4 regions of the Paenibacillus sp. FSL K6-0108 genome follow, and region 3 is predicted to be linked to each of the others. Evidence: riboswitches for the same ligand, from Rfam matches in the RefSeq annotation. Region 3 holds a riboswitch; each other region holds the start of a gene.
What was found. Region 3 has a riboswitch for cyclic di-AMP ahead of MHB49_RS07960 (hypothetical protein). Riboswitches for the same ligand answer to the same signal wherever they lie in the genome.
Positions count from the first base shown of each region.

Region 1: linked by a shared signal. The riboswitch ahead of MHB49_RS00150 (3D domain-containing protein) and the one ahead of MHB49_RS07960 (hypothetical protein) in region 3 are both predicted to bind cyclic di-AMP.
Region 2: linked by a shared signal. The riboswitch ahead of MHB49_RS11465 (C40 family peptidase) and the one ahead of MHB49_RS07960 (hypothetical protein) in region 3 are both predicted to bind cyclic di-AMP.
Region 4: linked by a shared signal. The riboswitch ahead of MHB49_RS00520 (C40 family peptidase) and the one ahead of MHB49_RS07960 (hypothetical protein) in region 3 are both predicted to bind cyclic di-AMP.

Region 1 is NZ_CP150288.1:31,895-36,108, forward strand. Features, by position in the region: gene MHB49_RS00145 (TatD family hydrolase) at 47-817, shown strand; cyclic di-AMP (ydaO/yuaA leader) riboswitch at 1,059-1,312, shown strand; gene MHB49_RS00150 (3D domain-containing protein) at 1,586-2,770, shown strand; gene rnmV (ribonuclease M5) at 2,926-3,471, shown strand; gene rsmA (16S rRNA (adenine(1518)-N(6)/adenine(1519)-N(6))-dimethyltransferase RsmA) at 3,476-4,214, shown strand, end outside.
Region 2 is NZ_CP150288.1:2,449,648-2,453,861, forward strand. Features, by position in the region: gene MHB49_RS11445 (xanthine phosphoribosyltransferase) at 1-437, shown strand, start outside; gene MHB49_RS11450 (hypothetical protein) at 536-865, shown strand; gene MHB49_RS11455 (hypothetical protein) at 990-1,208, shown strand; gene MHB49_RS11460 (carboxymuconolactone decarboxylase family protein) at 1,327-1,656, shown strand; gene MHB49_RS11465 (C40 family peptidase) at 1,769-2,233, opposite strand; cyclic di-AMP (ydaO/yuaA leader) riboswitch at 2,238-2,369, opposite strand; gene pelA (pectate lyase) at 2,782-3,741, shown strand; tRNA gene MHB49_RS11475 (tRNA-Leu) at 3,858-3,941, shown strand.
Region 3 is NZ_CP150288.1:1,757,962-1,762,175, reverse strand. Features, by position in the region: gene MHB49_RS07970 (Nramp family divalent metal transporter) at 1-279, shown strand, start outside; gene MHB49_RS07965 (HAD family hydrolase) at 430-1,122, opposite strand; gene MHB49_RS07960 (hypothetical protein) at 1,285-1,683, opposite strand; cyclic di-AMP (ydaO/yuaA leader) riboswitch at 1,801-1,976, opposite strand; gene MHB49_RS07955 (glutathione peroxidase) at 2,343-2,819, shown strand; tRNA gene MHB49_RS07950 (tRNA-Leu) at 2,970-3,052, opposite strand; gene MHB49_RS07945 (urease accessory protein UreF) at 3,475-4,176, shown strand.
Region 4 is NZ_CP150288.1:108,367-112,580, forward strand. Features, by position in the region: gene rbsK (ribokinase) at 1-475, shown strand, start outside; gene MHB49_RS00510 (c-type cytochrome) at 813-1,172, opposite strand; gene MHB49_RS00515 (GNAT family N-acetyltransferase) at 1,323-1,817, opposite strand; gene MHB49_RS00520 (C40 family peptidase) at 2,211-2,681, opposite strand; cyclic di-AMP (ydaO/yuaA leader) riboswitch at 2,685-2,822, opposite strand; gene MHB49_RS00525 (hypothetical protein) at 3,077-3,919, opposite strand; gene MHB49_RS00530 (M1 family metallopeptidase) at 3,930-4,214, opposite strand, start outside.

The DNA.
Region 1 (4,214 bases), 1.7 Mb from region 3:
TTAAAAAGAGATGGTCGTTTATTCGACATGAAGGGAGAAATACAGCATGATGTTGTTCGACACACATACACATTTGGATGCGCCACAATTCGACGAGGACCGCGAGGAAATGATCCAGCGTGCTGTGGATGCAGGTGTTGGTCGCATGATTAACGTGGGCTTTAACCGGGAGACTATTCCAACGACGATGAAGCTGGCTGAAACCTATGATTTTATATATGCAGCAGTAGGTTGGCACCCAGTGGATGCAATTACAATGCAGGAGGATGATTTGGAATGGATTGCATCTTTATGCAAGCATGAAAAAGTGGTAGCCATCGGTGAAATTGGTCTAGACTATTACTGGGACACCTCACCGAAAGAAGTACAGCATCGCGTATTACGACAACAGATCGGACTGGCCCGTGAGTTGAATATGCCGATTGTCATTCATAACCGGGATGCGCATGAGGATATTGTAAAGATTCTGCGTGAAGAGAAAGCAGGAGAAGTAGGCGGTGTTATGCATTCGTTCTCTGGCAGCTGGGAAACGGCAAAAATGTGCCTGGATTTGGGCTTCCATCTTTCCTTCGGAGGACCAATCACGTTCAAAAATGCGAAGCAGCCCAAAGAGGTACTTGAGAAGGTTCCGATGGACCGATTCTTCATCGAGACAGACTCTCCTTATTTGACACCACATCCTTATCGTGGAAAACGAAATGAGACAGCGCATGTACGTCTGGTTGCAGAAGCAGCTGCGGAAATTAAAGGCATTTCGGTAGAGGAAATTGCAGCAATAACGACCAAAAATGCCATGGAACGATTTGGGATTCGTTAAAATATCGAGCAAAACAGGTGAAAAAGTGAGTTAGGCGGAGTTAATTTGCTTTTTGATCCAAATAAATCAAGAATATTACAATATTTTAACCAAATATTTAGAAAAACGTACTTGAACAACGCTTTACAACATGCATGGAAACAGGATATCATCTTTTCAGTGAATTGTTGTGCGGAAAATTGGACAGATGTTCGGGGGATGAACAAAGGGACACTTTCCGATGATACAACATTACTTTCATGAATCAGTCTCGCTGAGTCTCCGTTAACGGAGAGCGGGGGAACCAATAGGGCTTAAACATCGGTGATTGCAGCCGATGCGCAACATGCGCTGACCCAAAAGCAGCGTATGAATCTGCGAAGCCGTATTTGATTTCTTCTTTGGGTCTCGGGGTGAATTCAAGGGCGTCCGCCATGAGCGGGTGACCGGAGATAGGGCGGCTCTCTTTCGCCCGAACCCGACAGCTAACCTCGCAAGCGGAAAAAGAGAGGCAACCTCGTGCATGAATTTCCGATATTCAGAATCATTCGGAAGCCACGAAAGAGTTCCTCTTAAACTCTTTCTTTGGCTTTTTTGTTTTTGAATAAAAGAAAAACGGTCATCATACGGTAAGTATTCAGGAGGATGACATCATGTTGCGAAGATTGATTCATGGTGCAGAACCGGATTATGTTGGTCCGATCTGTGTTCTGTAGAAAATTTGGTATAGTCGCGTCAAAGACATCATGCATTACTTTAGACGGCGAGGCTATGAAGGAGGACGGAGAAGTGGGCACATTCCAACCAGAAGAGACCCATGAGTCACGATCATCCAGTAAGTCTTTCGCGTTGCGGTGGAAGCATGAGAACTTGCGTCAAATGGCATTGATCGCGATTTTCTCAATTGCGCTTACAATCATGATCTTGTTAGTCGTTTACGGTCAGGCCGGGAAACAAATTTCACTGGTTATTGATGGCAAAGCTCAGGCGGTAGAGACTCGTACAGGAATGCTTCAGGAAATGTTGGAGGAGCAGTCAATCACAGTCAGCCCTCACGATCAGGTATCCATGCCCTTGAATGGGGCTATCACAGATGGGGACCGCATCGTTATTGAGCGGGCCGTTCCAGTTAATATCACGGCAGACGGAGACACCAAGACACTGTATACAACCGATTCATCGGTAAAAGATGCGATTAAAAAATCAGGTATTCAGGTTGCAAGTGAAGACAAAGTATATCCTGCGCTGGAAACGACCATCAAAGCGGATATGAAAATCCGCGTAGTGCGGGTAACAAAGCGTACGGTAGAGGTAGAACAGCCCATCGCTTATAAAGTGGTCAAAACGGCTGACCCTAGCTTGTACAAGGGCGACAATCGTGTCATTGTGAGCGGTAAAGAAGGTACACTTGTACAGCATATCGAAAAGGTATTTCAGGATGGAGAGTTGGTCTCCAAAAAAATGGTGGGCAAATCGATCGCAACGAATCGTGTTGATAAAGTGATCGCCGTTGGCACCAAAGCCAAACCTGTTGTGAAAGAGCCGGTGATTCAGACGGTATCGGCGCAGACTTCCACGACAAAAACAGCAACAACCTCGAACTCGAAGAAAACCGCTGCATCGGGCAGCAAAGTGATTACTGTATCAGGCAATTCTTTTAAATATTCAAAAGTATTAAAAAATGTATCCATGACGGCTTACTCTTCTGAAGAGCCCGGTATCGGCACAAAAACAGCATCAGGTACTCGGGTAACCGAGGGACGTACCATTGCAGTTGATCCCAAAGTCATTCCAATTGGCTGGTGGGTGTATATCGAGGGCCTTGGCTTCCGTCGTGCGGAAGACACAGGTGGTGCCATTAAAGGCAACAAAATTGATGTGTATTATGATAGTGTGAAGCATGCTCTGAACTTCGGACGGAAGAAAGGCAAGACGGTATATGTAATCGGACCGGTGAAGCCGGAAGCGAACTAAAATCGTTTTACTTTGAAATGGGAATGCTATAAAATAGGTGCATGAAAGATTCATGCGGAATATGCGGCGGAGGGGTCTGATTTCAGTCTCCCCCGCCGTTTGGCAGAGAAGAGGATATTCCTCTTCTTTTTGCGTTAGAAAGGAAGAAATGGAACATGATAAAAGAAGTGATCGTGGTGGAAGGCCGTGACGACACTGTAGCTATTCGACGTGCAGTTCAAGCAGATACGATTGAGACTGGTGGTTCTGCTATCAACCAGCGCATTCTAAAGCGGATTGCACTTGCTCAAGAGAGACGTGGTGTTATTGTACTGACAGACCCGGATCATGCTGGTGAACGTATTCGTAAAATCATTGCCAATAAAGTACCTGGTTGCAAGCATGCTTTCATTCCGGAGGCAGATGCAACGCGCAAAGGCGACATTGGAGTGGAGAACGCCTCACCGGAGGCGATTCGTCATGCATTGGCACGCGTACACACGTCATATGAAGGTGCACCCAGTCTGATCGATTGGGAGGATCTGATTGCGGCGGGACTGATTGTGCACCCACAGGCTGCTGCACGTCGTATGGAGATGGGTAATCTGCTGGGCATAGGATATTGCAACGGCAAGCAGTTCCATAAGCGGTTAAGTGTATTCCAGATTACCCGGGAAGAGTTCTCCGAGGCATTATCGCAAATTGAACGTGAAGGATTGTGAGCGTATGAAAGACATGGAAGAAACCATAGAGATTGCAACACCCAAACGAACCAAAGAAATTATTCAAAGACACGGATTTTCATTCAAGAAGAGCTTGGGTCAGAACTTTCTGATCGATCAAAATATATTGAACAAAATTGTAACTGCAGCTGATCTGGACGCGTCCAAGGGCGCTCTTGAGATTGGACCAGGTATTGGAGCACTCACAGAACGTCTGGCTCGGGTAGCCGGACCCGTAACAGCTGTAGAGATTGATCAGCGGCTGTTGCCGATTCTGGGTGAAGTAATGCAGCCTTATCCGAATGTTCGTGTGCATCATGGGGATGTGTTGAAGCTGGATCTGGCTGAGCTGTTCCGTACGGATTTTGGAACAGTAGATAAAGTGAGTGTTGTAGCTAATCTTCCTTATTATGTAACGACGCCAATCATGATGAAGCTGCTTGAAGAGAAGCTGCCTGTGGACAGCATTGTGGTCATGATTCAAAAGGAAGTGGCTGAACGGATGGCTGCTGCACCAGGATCTAAGGACTATGGTAGTCTGAGTATCGCGGTTCAGTACTACAGTATGCCGGAATTGGTCTGTATCGTGCCACCTACGGTCTTTATTCCGCAACCTAATGTGGAATCGGCTGTAATCAAGTTAAAGGTGCGTGAGCAACCGCCGGTTGAAATACCGAACGAGGCACATTTCTTCGAAGTGGTACAGGCTTCATTTGCTCAGCGCAGAAAAACAATCTCCAATA
Region 2 (4,214 bases), 690 kb from region 3:
GTGGTGTTACCCGGGTCGTTACAGTGGAGTCTTCCGGGATTCCGGTTGCCTTTGCTGCCGCACATGAATTGGGTGTTCCGCTGGTATTTGCCCGTCGCAAAAAGACACTTTTGGCTGACCCCGACGCCTACTGTGAAAGGGTTCCATCTTTTACCAAAGGAATCGTAACTGATATTATGGTGTCCCGTGAATATATTCATGAGAATGACCGTATTTTGTTCATTGACGATATTATTGCGAATGGCGATGCCGCTCGTGGTGTCATAAAAATTATCGAACGTTCGGGTGCGGAACTGGTTGGATTTGGTGTCGTGGTCGAAAAATGTTTTCAGGCAGGAGCCCGCACCATTCGGGAGCAGGGCATCCCGGTAGAAGCCTTGGTGCGTATTCGTTCACTGAACGATGGCACCGTGCAATTTGATGATAACGAATTGTGACTTTTTAAAGGAAAAAGTGCCTAATTTTATAACAATGCCTTTGCATGACCGCTGATTTCATTTATAATGGGGTTATGTTAGGGAGAGGAGGCAACACCATGGGTAACCAACCGGCAACAGAACAATTTTTTATTGATAAGCTGGCGGAATCGAAAGTACATTTTGAGCGTGCCCTGGATTGTAAACATACGGAATTCGATGACCTTTATCCCTATATGATTGAACATCCTCAATTTTTCTGGTACAAACGCTACGTTGCCTGGTCAGAATTGCTGACGATTGTAGGCTTGTGCGAAGAGTTGTCCTTCTCTTGGAAAGAACAATTTACACCGCATCAAGTGGAGTACCTTGAAGAACGTGTGATGTCCGCCAAAGTGCTTGATTTTTGGTTTGAGAAGAACGACAGCAAAGAGCACGCGCAGCGGTAACTTTCAGTCGGGACATACTTTCGAATGACATGACAGTCCAATACAGTCACGTGAGACCTAAATGACTTTTCATTTAGGTCTCTTTTTGTAAATAATTTTTTTGGAGAAAGTAGGCGCCATAAATATGATCAGTGATGCAGAATTGGATGCACTGCGTTTATCGGGTGAAAAAGTAAGGGTAGTACGGGACGAGATTCAGTCCAATGATGTGACGGGCATTGTAGTGGCCTGGGACGGGGAGCAGGTGCTCATTCGCCGTCAGAATCGTCGTGTGGTCAAGCTCGACCGGAATTATCAGTATCAGTTGTTCAGCGAGCCACGTAAGAGTCCGCTCGAAGAATAGGACATGCGTTCTTTAGGTTCATTTACCATGGATGTTTTGGCATAATTGCACCTCTCGGGTGAAAAGATAGGTACAGTGAGAGCTTGTAACATATCAGCCGAGAGGATGTGCGGTAACCATGACATTGATGAATGATAAGGTTCATGCCTATAAAGATCAGATTGGTGAATTAAGCGACGTGCTGCCAGCTGTGGTGAAGTCTTATCATGAGTTCACTGGAGAATGTTTTCAGGCAGGGGCGATTGATGCCAAGACCAAACAGCTGATTGCGCTGGGCATTGGTTTGTTCGCTAATAATGAAGTGTGTACGTTCTACCATGTGGAAGAGGCACGTGCCAAGGGAGCAACAGATCAGGAGATTATGGAGACGGTTGCTGTGGCAGGAGCCGTAGGCGGAGGTCATGCGCTGTCTCAGGGTGCAATGAGGGTACAGAAAGCTTTGCATTAGTAATGATGATGTGTTGAAGCTGATTACGATCTCGAATTTTAAGTATTGTAGAAAAATCAATGTAAACAAAGAAAAGGCTCCGGTGATAACCGAAGCCTTTTCCTTGTTTAACTTATATTTTTCCCAGCATTTTGTTATACATAAACTGTCCTGTTACCCGGCGTGCTGTTACGTAACGATCGTTGAAATAAGGATTGGATAATTGGGTGATGCTTACACCCTTGCTGCTTGAAGCATGAGCGAACTGTCCGCCCCCGATATATACACCTGTATGTGAAATACCATTGCCCATCGTATTAAAGAATACCAGGTCACCCGTACGCAGATTGGCTTTGGATACCGGCGTTCCGGCCTTGGCTTGCTGTTGCGAAGTGCGTGGCAATTCAATGCTGTATTTGTTGAAAATATATCTCATGAATCCAGAGCAATCAAACCCGGCCAGTGTAGTGCCACCCCATTTGTAAGGTATGCCTGTCATGTTGTTAACGACGGTGTTAATACTGCTTGCCTCTGTGCTTGCTGCACCAGATGTAAATAGAACTGCTGCTCCAAAAATAGAAATGATAAGCTTTTTCAAAATTATGTTCTCCCTTCGATGCCTACGGAGTTAGCTAAGGGTTCGGTAGAAGGTTCCCTATATTTCCTATGTATAAGAATAATTCACCCAAAATGGTTCCCCCGTTTTCAAACATGAAACTCGGCAAATGAATAATTAAGTTTTTGTAACCTTTTGAAACTATATTGCATAAATGCGAAAATGTCAAACCGATCTTGAACCCTTCTTATCATCTCAATGTTAACGGAATTCTAGATTATTATGTAGAAAAAACTCGAATGATGGGTTCTAATAGATGACAAAAAAGTAACTACTGTTTCAGAAGGAGAGAAATTGGACAATTTATTGGTTTTCTCACATACAATTAAAAGATAATTATAGGGTAATCCAAAGAATTTGTTACATGTTGTTGCAAATATTGACAAAATTCATATTTTTGCATAGAATCATTTTTATACATTCCACTTATTGGATGAAAAGAAATAGTTTGAGTTTAAAAACAAATATAAGGAGGACAGATTGGCAGGGGAACAGTTTGCAGAAAATGAATTGAGGAGTGTTTCTAATCTATGTTGAAGGCAAAAACAAGGTTTGCATCTTTTGTTATGGCATGTACAATGGTTTTCTCTGTTGTCGGAATGGTATTTCAGCCTGCTGCTAAGGTATCTGCTGCAGACGCCTCTGGAACGACAGCAAGTATCTCTGATATTTTGAAGAATCAACGTCCTGACGGGGGATGGAAGAAAGATTACAAAGAAACAAGTGGCGAGTGGACCAAATCTACGATTGATAACAAAGCTACATACTCAGAAATTAGAAGATTAGCCAAGGAATTCAAAAAGACGAATGATCCACGCTACTCGGCTGCTGCTATCAAAGGAATCAACTTTTTGCTGAATATGCAGTACTCCAATGGAGGGTGGCCGCAAGTATACCAGAGCTCGGGCTATCACAAGCACATTACCTTCAACGACGATGCCATGATTAATGTCATGTACATGCTGGATGAAGTAGGTGCACGTAAAGGAGATTTCTCATTCATCGACAGCTCTCTTGCAGATCGCAGTAAAAAATCAGTTGCCAAAGGTGTAGAGGCTATTCTCAATACACAGGTTGTAACAAACGGTAAACTGACTGCATGGGGGCAGCAGCATGATTCCAGTACCCTTAAACCTGCAGGAGCTAGGATTTATGAAGTGCCTTCTCTGAGTGCTGGAGAGAGCAGTACAATTGTGAAGTTTTTAAAAACTAGACCGGCTAACTCCAAAATTACTGCCTCCATCAAAGCGGCAGAAGCCTGGTTCAACAAAGTTAAAATTACTGGTTACAAGTATGTCAGAGAAAACGGAGACAGCCAACTCATTGCAGATTCAGGTGCAGCGCCAATTTGGGCACGTTTCTACGAAATTGGAACGGATAAACCGATTTTCGTAGGACGTGATGGGGTTGTGAAATACAAACTCAGCGATATCGATAAGGAAAGAAGAGGTGGGTATGCCTGGTACGGCAACTGGCCTTCCAAGATCTAATTTATAAAAAGCTTTACACATTAGAAGAGGAATTATTTTTTTGTTGACACTAATTATCTGCACATGATATATTATTTCTTGTCGCCGCGATATAATTTCTCGGGGATAAGATATACGCGGTCGTGGCGGAATTGGCAGACGCGCACGGTTCAGGTCCGTGTGGGCTAACCCCCGTGGAGGTTCGAGTCCTCTCGACCGCATCATGTGTAACACGAAGAAAGGTTCCTAGAATGGCATTGCTGCCACTCTAGGAACCTTTTTTATTTTTTTACGGATCAGAGTGGTTGCTCATCCTGACTGTTTTTCAACCATTCCTTCAACTTGAGCAAAGAAGAAGTTTATCTTTGTTTATTTATCCAAAAATGGAAAAGTGTTTGTTCTGCGACGGTTTGCCCCTGTATTTCAGGTTAATTGTACGTAAAATACCGAATTGTACCTATCTTGGGAATGCCTCATCCACTATTCTCTTCTCG
Region 3 (4,214 bases):
CGTCGACTGGTTACACGTCTGATCGCGATCATCCCGGCCGTTATCGTAACAGCTATTGCCGGAGAGCACGGAACAGAAGAACTTCTAATTCTGAGTCAGGTTGTGCTGTCGCTGCAGCTGCCCTTTGCGGTCATTCCGCTGGTCATGTTTACAAGTGACAAAAAAAGCATGGGGGCTTTTGCCAACAAGTTGTGGCTCAAAATTATCTCCTGGATCATTGCCGGAGTGATCGTTGTCCTGAATGTGTATCTGATTATCCAGACCATTCTGTTGTTCTAGTTTAAATGGAACTACACTGTATTTTGTCTAACTCAAAAAAGCTGATCAACTCAAGTAACGTATCCCTTGAGATGATCAGCCTTTTATATGTTTGAGCAGTTTGAGCAGCAGCCTAATCCATACGGATTAGCTCTTAATACGACTCTTCATTCAGTTGTCTGAATTTTGAGTAACCAATAACAATGGAAGAAGTTCCTCCAGTGATTCAATCGTCCAGTCTGGACGCTCTGCATCCGCAAGCTCAGGCTGAAACCTGCCATAACCCTGTAAAATCCGAATTGTGTGCATACCCAGCTTCTTGGCCGGAATAATATCATTATCAATCCGGTCGCCGATCATGACCGCTTCCTCGGGTTTACATCCCGCCTGTTTCAACGCTACTGCATACAATTCAGGGTCAGGCTTGGACACCCCTTCTTCAGCTGAACAGGCCAGCACATCCACATACTTGCGCAAGCCGTAGCTATTCAGCCTACTTTCCGTTCCCGGACTTTGATTGGCAATGATACCAATCTTATAGTGCTGCGACAACGTCTGGAGAACTGCCTCGGCGGACGGGAAGGGACGCTCAAGCTCTTTGCGGAACTTCAGCTTCTCCTGTATCTGTTCCCGGTGCCCCTCATCGCTGATAAGGGTACGAATAGCCAATTTCATCGGCCATTGCTCGTAATTTCGGTAGGAGGCAGCAAATAGTTCTCGCACCGTCTGCATCTCCACCTGATAACCAAGCGCACAAGCTTCACGAACGAACTGACCGATAATATCATCTACCGGCTCCCATTCGTCCACGAGTGTATCCCCCACATCAAAGAACAACCATTGTATTCCACGTACATCCGGCACGCTTATTCCTCCTCGTTAGCCACAGGAAATTATCCCTATTTCCCAAACCATAAAAAAGAAGACCCACCAACATGCATGAGTCTCCTCAAGTTTCCGTTTATATATGATTTCAATTATAACAGGCGGCTGACACTGGATCAATCACAGGAATAGTACTAGCCACTAGCCATTAAGCAGAAACCCCACTTCCCCATTCAAGGAATATACAATACGGTCTGCTCCCATTCCCCGATAGATCCCTTTGGGATGGCTTTGTTCCGTAATAACACACAAGGACTTGGATGTCCAGGAGCGGCAGATCTGCAAATATCGACAGGTCAGGTTTAAGCTATTTTCAAAAATAAAAACATTGCCGACACTGCCTTGAGGCAAAAACCATTTCTGAGCAGCAGCCGTGTTCATGCGAATGACATGCTCCACACCGATTCTCCGGAGTCTGCGCTCTTCCCCTGCACTATTGGTCAGAACGGCAAACGGCATTTTTTTGTACATCAGCAATTTGATAAATTTACGTCCTGCTTCATTAGGAGCAGTTACTAAGATCATCTCTTTATCCATCATTCGTTCCTCCCTTGGCGTGAAAAGACAACAAAAAAGAAGCGTGGGGGACCAAGGCCTCCCGGACGCTTCTTCAATAATCCATAGCAAAAAGACACTATGAACCAGCGTACGGCTTGTTGCCTCTCCCTTTAACGCTTACGAGGTTAGCTGACGGATTCGGGCGCGAGAGTCGCCCTATTTCCGGCTGTCACCGGAAAATTCACCCCATGGATGCCTACTGTTCTAAACAGTTCATCCTGTTGGTTCCCCCGTTTCCCACCCATGAATGAATGGAAACTCAGCGATTAAAACATCGTTCCTTTATTTTCAATAATCAGAGCGATATCATCGTTTGTTTCGTTTTTCATGTAAAATTTAATTTAATTGGAATTACGATATGAATCATACACCCGTGCCATATTGGTGTAAAGTCTGCGCAGATCAACGAATCGACGGATTTTTGCCATTTCACATCAATAATAGCGCTTACAACACATCCATTCTCTACCCATCTCTTCAAAGCTCTCTAATTCTCTCTTTAGCGCAATTTGAACAGTAAATCAGTCACAGATCATACATGTCAGGTCTAAATTGAGATAAAAAAACAATATTAATTTTGCAATATTTAATTGTAATAAATATAATAGAAGGTAGAAGAATATGAAATGGAGGCGATTTTCATGTCAGTCTACGACTACAAAGTAAACACCCTTCGCGGTCAGGAAGTCGAAATGTCCAACTATCGTGACAAAGTACTGCTTATCGTGAATACAGCAAGTCAATGCGGCCTCACACCTCAATTCAAAGGTCTGCAAGAACTCCAGGACAAATTTAAAGACTCCCCATTTGAAGTTCTTGGTTTTCCAAGCAACCAGTTTGCACAAGAAAAAGGTTCTTCTGACGATATTGCCGAGTTCTGTCAGATGAACTATGGTGTCAGCTTCCCAATGTTTGAGAAAATCGATGTGAATGGTTCAAGCGCTCATCCTCTCTTCCAGCATCTTACCAAAGAAGCACCGGGCGTACTCGGCTCCAAAGCCATCAAATGGAACTTCACCAAATTCCTTGTGGATCAGACCGGTCGTGTTGTGAAGCGGTATGCTCCCCAAACAACACCTGATAAAATTGAAGCAGACATCAAAGCATTGCTTAAATAACAAGTGAAGGCCATCCGACCCCGACAGACAGCATGAGCATGCATTCAGGGGAATGGGATGACCTTTTTTTGGTCGGACCCGTCTTTACTGTAAAAAACACAAAAAAAGAAGCTCCCCATACGGGAAGCTTCTTCTTAATCGTTCTTATGATGCGGTCGAGAGGACTCGAACCTCCACGGGTATACACCCACTACCCCCTCAAGATAGCGTGTCTGCCATTCCACCACGACCGCATGTCGTAAATAATCGGCAACAGAATTGATTATACCCGGTTCATGTTTAAAAGTAAAGCATTTTTATTAATATCATTTTAACTGCGCTTTTCCTCCCATAAATCGTATAATCTCGTCATTTTCTCCTACGAAGTGCATATGATTAAATTTGATCTCGTTTGTATATCCGATTAGGCTGATGACCCTACTTTCTTTATAATAACCACTCTTCATATCCTCTTAGTAGAACTTAACTTATAAAGTTATATAAAATAACATTAAATAGATTTTATATTTAAAAAACCAAGAAACTATTGACAAAAAGCGGATATTTATGTGAATATATATATCATATAATTCGGATTTACTAACATAAGTCGAACCAAAAAGGAGTATAAATGTTATTTAACATAACATTTAACGAACGTAGGAGGCGAAAGATTGTGAACCGTGGGAATAAGCTGCTCGATTACGTCAAACTGCTTGATTCCTCTATCCAGGTCGGAGGGTTTACCCATTCCTTTGGTATGGATGCCCATATCGCTGAAGGTACAATTCGAAGCGCTGAAGACCTCGAATCCTTCATGCGCTGTCAATTGCACCCCAGCATTGTGCGTCTGGAAGGTATGGCGATTAAAGGTATATACACCGCAGCAGATCATAATGACGCGTGGCGTACAGCCCTCATCGACAAACTCGTTCATGTCCAGCGCACCCCCGTGAACCTCAGAGAACATGCCTCCACCATGGGCAAACGACTGATTAAACTAGCTCGCGCACTCCACCCATGGATTGATTTTAGCCATCTGGAACAAACCCTGGCTAAGTATGAATCCGTTGGCTGCCTCTCCACCGTTCACGCCTGGATTAACCACCACCTCGAAATCCCTGTCGAGGAGGCGGTCCTTGGTTATCTGCATTCAGCCATGAGTGCTTGCATAACCGAAGCCTCCAAAGTGATACCTCTTAACACAGATACAACCCAGGACCTGTTGGTTCGCCTGGCCGCAGACCTGGAGCATGAATGGCATACCGTCAGCGCCTCCGCTGCGGATGGACTGGTACAACCAACCTCAATGTCCATGAAGACGTTATTTCCAAGCTTTCACATGCTTGGTGCAGGACTTCACGCTTACAGAGCCTAATCTCTATCCACCTTCCCTTCATAATCCCCCTCCTCCTA
Region 4 (4,214 bases), 1.6 Mb from region 3:
CCCGGCCCCTGCTGTGCCGGGTCTGCCCCAGGAGCTGCTGCGGTGCGTCGACGTTGTCACGCCGAACCGCAGCGAGCTCGCCGTGCTCACCGGCCGGGATGATCTCCGGCCGGAAGACGTGGATGCGGCGGTCGCAGAGCTTGCCGCATCCCTCGGGGCCGCTGTCGTCACGACGCTCGGTCCCGAGGGGGCTGTGTACGCGGCAGCGCCTAGCGGCCGCGTACAGGCAGGGCGTGCCGGCGCGTGCCGTGCGCCCGGCTACGCCGTAAGCGCCGTCGACACGACCGGCGCTGGCGATTGCTTTAACGGCGCGCTGGCGGTAGCCCTCGCGCGCGGAGAGACGCTTGACACGGCGGTAAGTTTCGCCATGGGCGCAGCCGCGTTGTCCGTGACGAAGCTCGGCGCCCAGTCCGGGATGCCGTCCGCACGTGAAGTGGAAGCTTTTCTCGCTGAGCAGGAGGCAAAGACCCAGTAATCTATGCAAGCTTTTAGGTGAACCAGAGGCGGCATGCGGCCGTAGGATACGCCAATGCAATCAGAGAAATCATAGCGTGCAATTTTCCAGCGGGTATACCTAATATATGACCAAGAGGCTCTTACTTCCCAGCGCGGGTGAGTAAGAGCCTCTTCTTTTGTATGACCATCGATAAACCCAGCAACCCCTGTAATATTGAATACAGGGGTAACTACGTTGTGTGTCCAGCTTCAGTGTGGTTTGGTATGCACGAAGGTGCAGGAGGTGACCAAGATTGAAATCACTAACCCACTATACATGCAATCCGTCACAGACTGATCGCCTTGAACATCTTGGATTACTTCTTCTCTGCCAGCCACATCGCAACATTTGCGATTTCTTCATCCTTCAACTTGTCTTTGAACGAAGGCATACCGCCGCTTTTACCTTTGACAATCGTGGTATAAATCTTCTCCACATCGTCCTGGCTACCAATCTTCTGCAGACTAGGGCCCATGCCCCCTTGAAGCTGATCACCGTGGCAGGTAATACAGTTTGCTTTGACTAGTGCCTCAGCCTGTCCTGCATCCATTGTAACTTGTGGCATCGTCGGTTTCGCTTCTTCTGCAACTTCCTCTTTCCCTGGAAGCGTAAACATTAAAACAATAGCTAAAGCGCACGCTGCAAAAAATACCCCGCTCATGATCCATTTGTGCATCCCTTATGTCCCCTCCAGAATGAAAGATCATCTAACCTGAAACTATCCATATCATTATAACGGAACCTGTAGTTACATCATAGCATTTTGTGGTAATTTTTTGAACTAATCACATAACCGGGGACTTTCAAGGTGCTTTTATAGCCTTTTTTATCCGCGTGGACCTTGATAGACCATGCAATAAAAAGGTTTCAAACCGCTCGGTGTCTGTCGCTCGTATGTATCCTGCGTAACAAATCCGGCTTTGAGATAGACGCGAATGGCACGTTCATTCCATGTCAGAACTTCCAGATCTATTTCGTTTGCAGGGTTCCGGCGAATGGCTTCCTGCACAATGGCCGAGACAAAATCCGTCCCTTGACCATGACCACAGCGTTCGGGATGCATGCCAAGCCCAATGCGGGTGACACCTTCAAGTGCAAAGTATTGAGCGAAACCGCAAATTTGCCCATCCTCCCCCAGTACGACCGCATATTGTTCTTTCCGTAGCTGGGGATCGCCAAATTCCACCTCAAGTGCTTTCATCTGCTCCCAGGGCAGCCAGCTATAAATATTATAAGGCGGGTCATACTGCCAATCGCAGATGAGCTTCGCATGTTCTTCTTGCATGGGCACAACGTGAAACATCACAGGGGCTTCATCCATACAACTGCATGCTCCTCTCATTGTGAACAAGCTATACTGGTTTTGAATTGTCCATATACATATGTCATTCCATATGTAAGTCTGTTTTCACTCTACAAAAGAGGCGTTCATTTGGCAAGTACCCGTTTGAGAAAAAAAGTGAAACAAAAGTTCCGGTAATTTCGTTTATATTATAGTGGGATGGGTAAAAACATTATAAGAGCACGGACAAAGCAATAAAAATTAGCTCTATAAAAAGCTAAAGTTGGTTTAATAGCTTATCCTGAATACGTTTAGAGAAACAAAGCACAAAAAAACCGCCGGATACATTCCTGCGGAGAATGTACCAGACGGTTCTATTATGCTTCGTTACAGTAGTTTTATTGTTCCAGCATGACGTTGCTCAGTTTGTCCCTAGTCGATGGCCAATGTTTCATATGCGTCCGTGCTCATAATGCGTTTAGCGCCAACATAGCGGTTAGCCCAGTAGCTTTCACTTAATGCGCTGATTGTAACTCCTTTGGAAGAAGAGGAGTGTGCAAACTTACCATCCCCTACAAAGATCCCTACATGCGAGACCCCTTTGCCCGTTGTATTGAAAAATACCAGATCGCCTGGTCTCATTTCCATACGGGATACTGAATCGCCCATGTCGAATTGTGAACTGGATTGGCGAGCCAGATCAATGCCCAGCTTGTCGAATACATAACTTGTAAACCCAGAGCAGTCAAAGCCGTTAAGCGTTGTTCCTCCGCTTTTGTATGTAGTTCCCATTGCTGAATCAATGACTTGGTCCATTTTTGAATCTGCGAATGCGCTGCCTGCTCCAAGCGATAATGCGAATGTCAGGCTAAGTACAGCTGCGGTTAATTTCTTCTTAAACAAGAGATATACCCCTTCCAATGCCTACGAGGTTAGCTTAAGGATTCGGTTGAAGGTCCCCTATGATCCCTCTGTTGCAAGATCAATTCACCCATAACTGGTTCCCCCGCTTCCCAGGTGCTAGGAATTTGGCTATGCTAGTTATGCACCTGCGAAATCAAGAAATGACGATTAAATTTTAAGTAGTTACAAATATGAAGGTAAAGATTACAAAGTTGTTACTAAAAACTCACTGCGATTATTGTAACAGAGGTATACCACTTTGGCAACGTTTAACAACAAAATTAACAAAAAAAACCTCGACCTTTGACGGGGAAAGGTCGAGGTTTGCTTATTTAACGGCATTAGATGAGCATAACACTTTACATAGAGATGGTAACAATTTTTAACCGTTCAGTTTATTCCTTGACCGAATTGGACTGCCATAATCGAAAATGGGCGCATATTTTCCACAGGCTCAGCAAACACCTGGCAAGTGGATACGTCTGTTGTAGTATAAGACCGATTAAGCCCGTTACTAACCATGAAGCTGAAGTAAAGGCGCCAAATACCAGCAGATGAAGGCCTCCTAGCAGGACTGCAATGCCAATAAGAGGGATGACCTGGCGTAGCGCAATCCATAGAGCTTGAAACGTACCAAGCGCTCCACCTTCTCCATCAGGAGCCGAGATACCAAACTGCATGTAGAGCAGGATGTGATGGATAACCCACCCGTATACAATCCAGCCAACAACATAGGGTATACCAGGCAGAAGCAGATGGAGAGAATGAAAACCTTCCATGAAGATGGAATAGAGCTTTGGTGCGAGCCAATATGCCGGTAGCAGCAGCAATAGGGTGCGAATGGTGTAGAGCAACAGCATTGGCTTCCACAAATTTTTGACGCCCCGAATGAATGGGATACGTTCTTCCGAATGATTATAATGCTGGAGCGAGTAGAGCAGCCCAGCCTGAATGAGAGGGCTAATCAGCATCCTTAGCAGTAGCATAGCGCCTAGAATCCACAGATAGCGATGAACCTCCGAGTTCGTTGAAAGGCCGAGCTGGCTCTCCATTTTGAACAAGATTGTACTTAGCTCCCCGGCATCAGGATCAGGATAACGCAGGAGCAGCGGGACCACCGCTGACTGTACCATTCGATAAAGGAAGTATCCCCATATTAATTGATAGAGAAACAAGAGTGCTGCAATGAACATATGCTGACGGACGAGAAACCAGCCTTCACGTATTTTCGCTTTCACTGTATCCACCTCACCATGACAGACTTCCGAATATGGCTTCTATAATTTTGGTTGCGCTCATGCTCCAGCGGGATTTGGTTGGCTCATCCAGTCCGGCTTTCAGAAAATTGTTCATATGGTGGTTCTCCAGCACAATGGTGTACAGCGGATCAGTCATTGCCCAGGAAACAGGGGAAGTATAGGTTAGTTTGTAAGTAATGCGTTTGTCGCTTCCATCCCATTCCTTAGTCAGGGTTTTTCCATCCTCGAACACGATTCGAACAGGTACTTTTAAATAGTCACTGCCTTTTTTCTG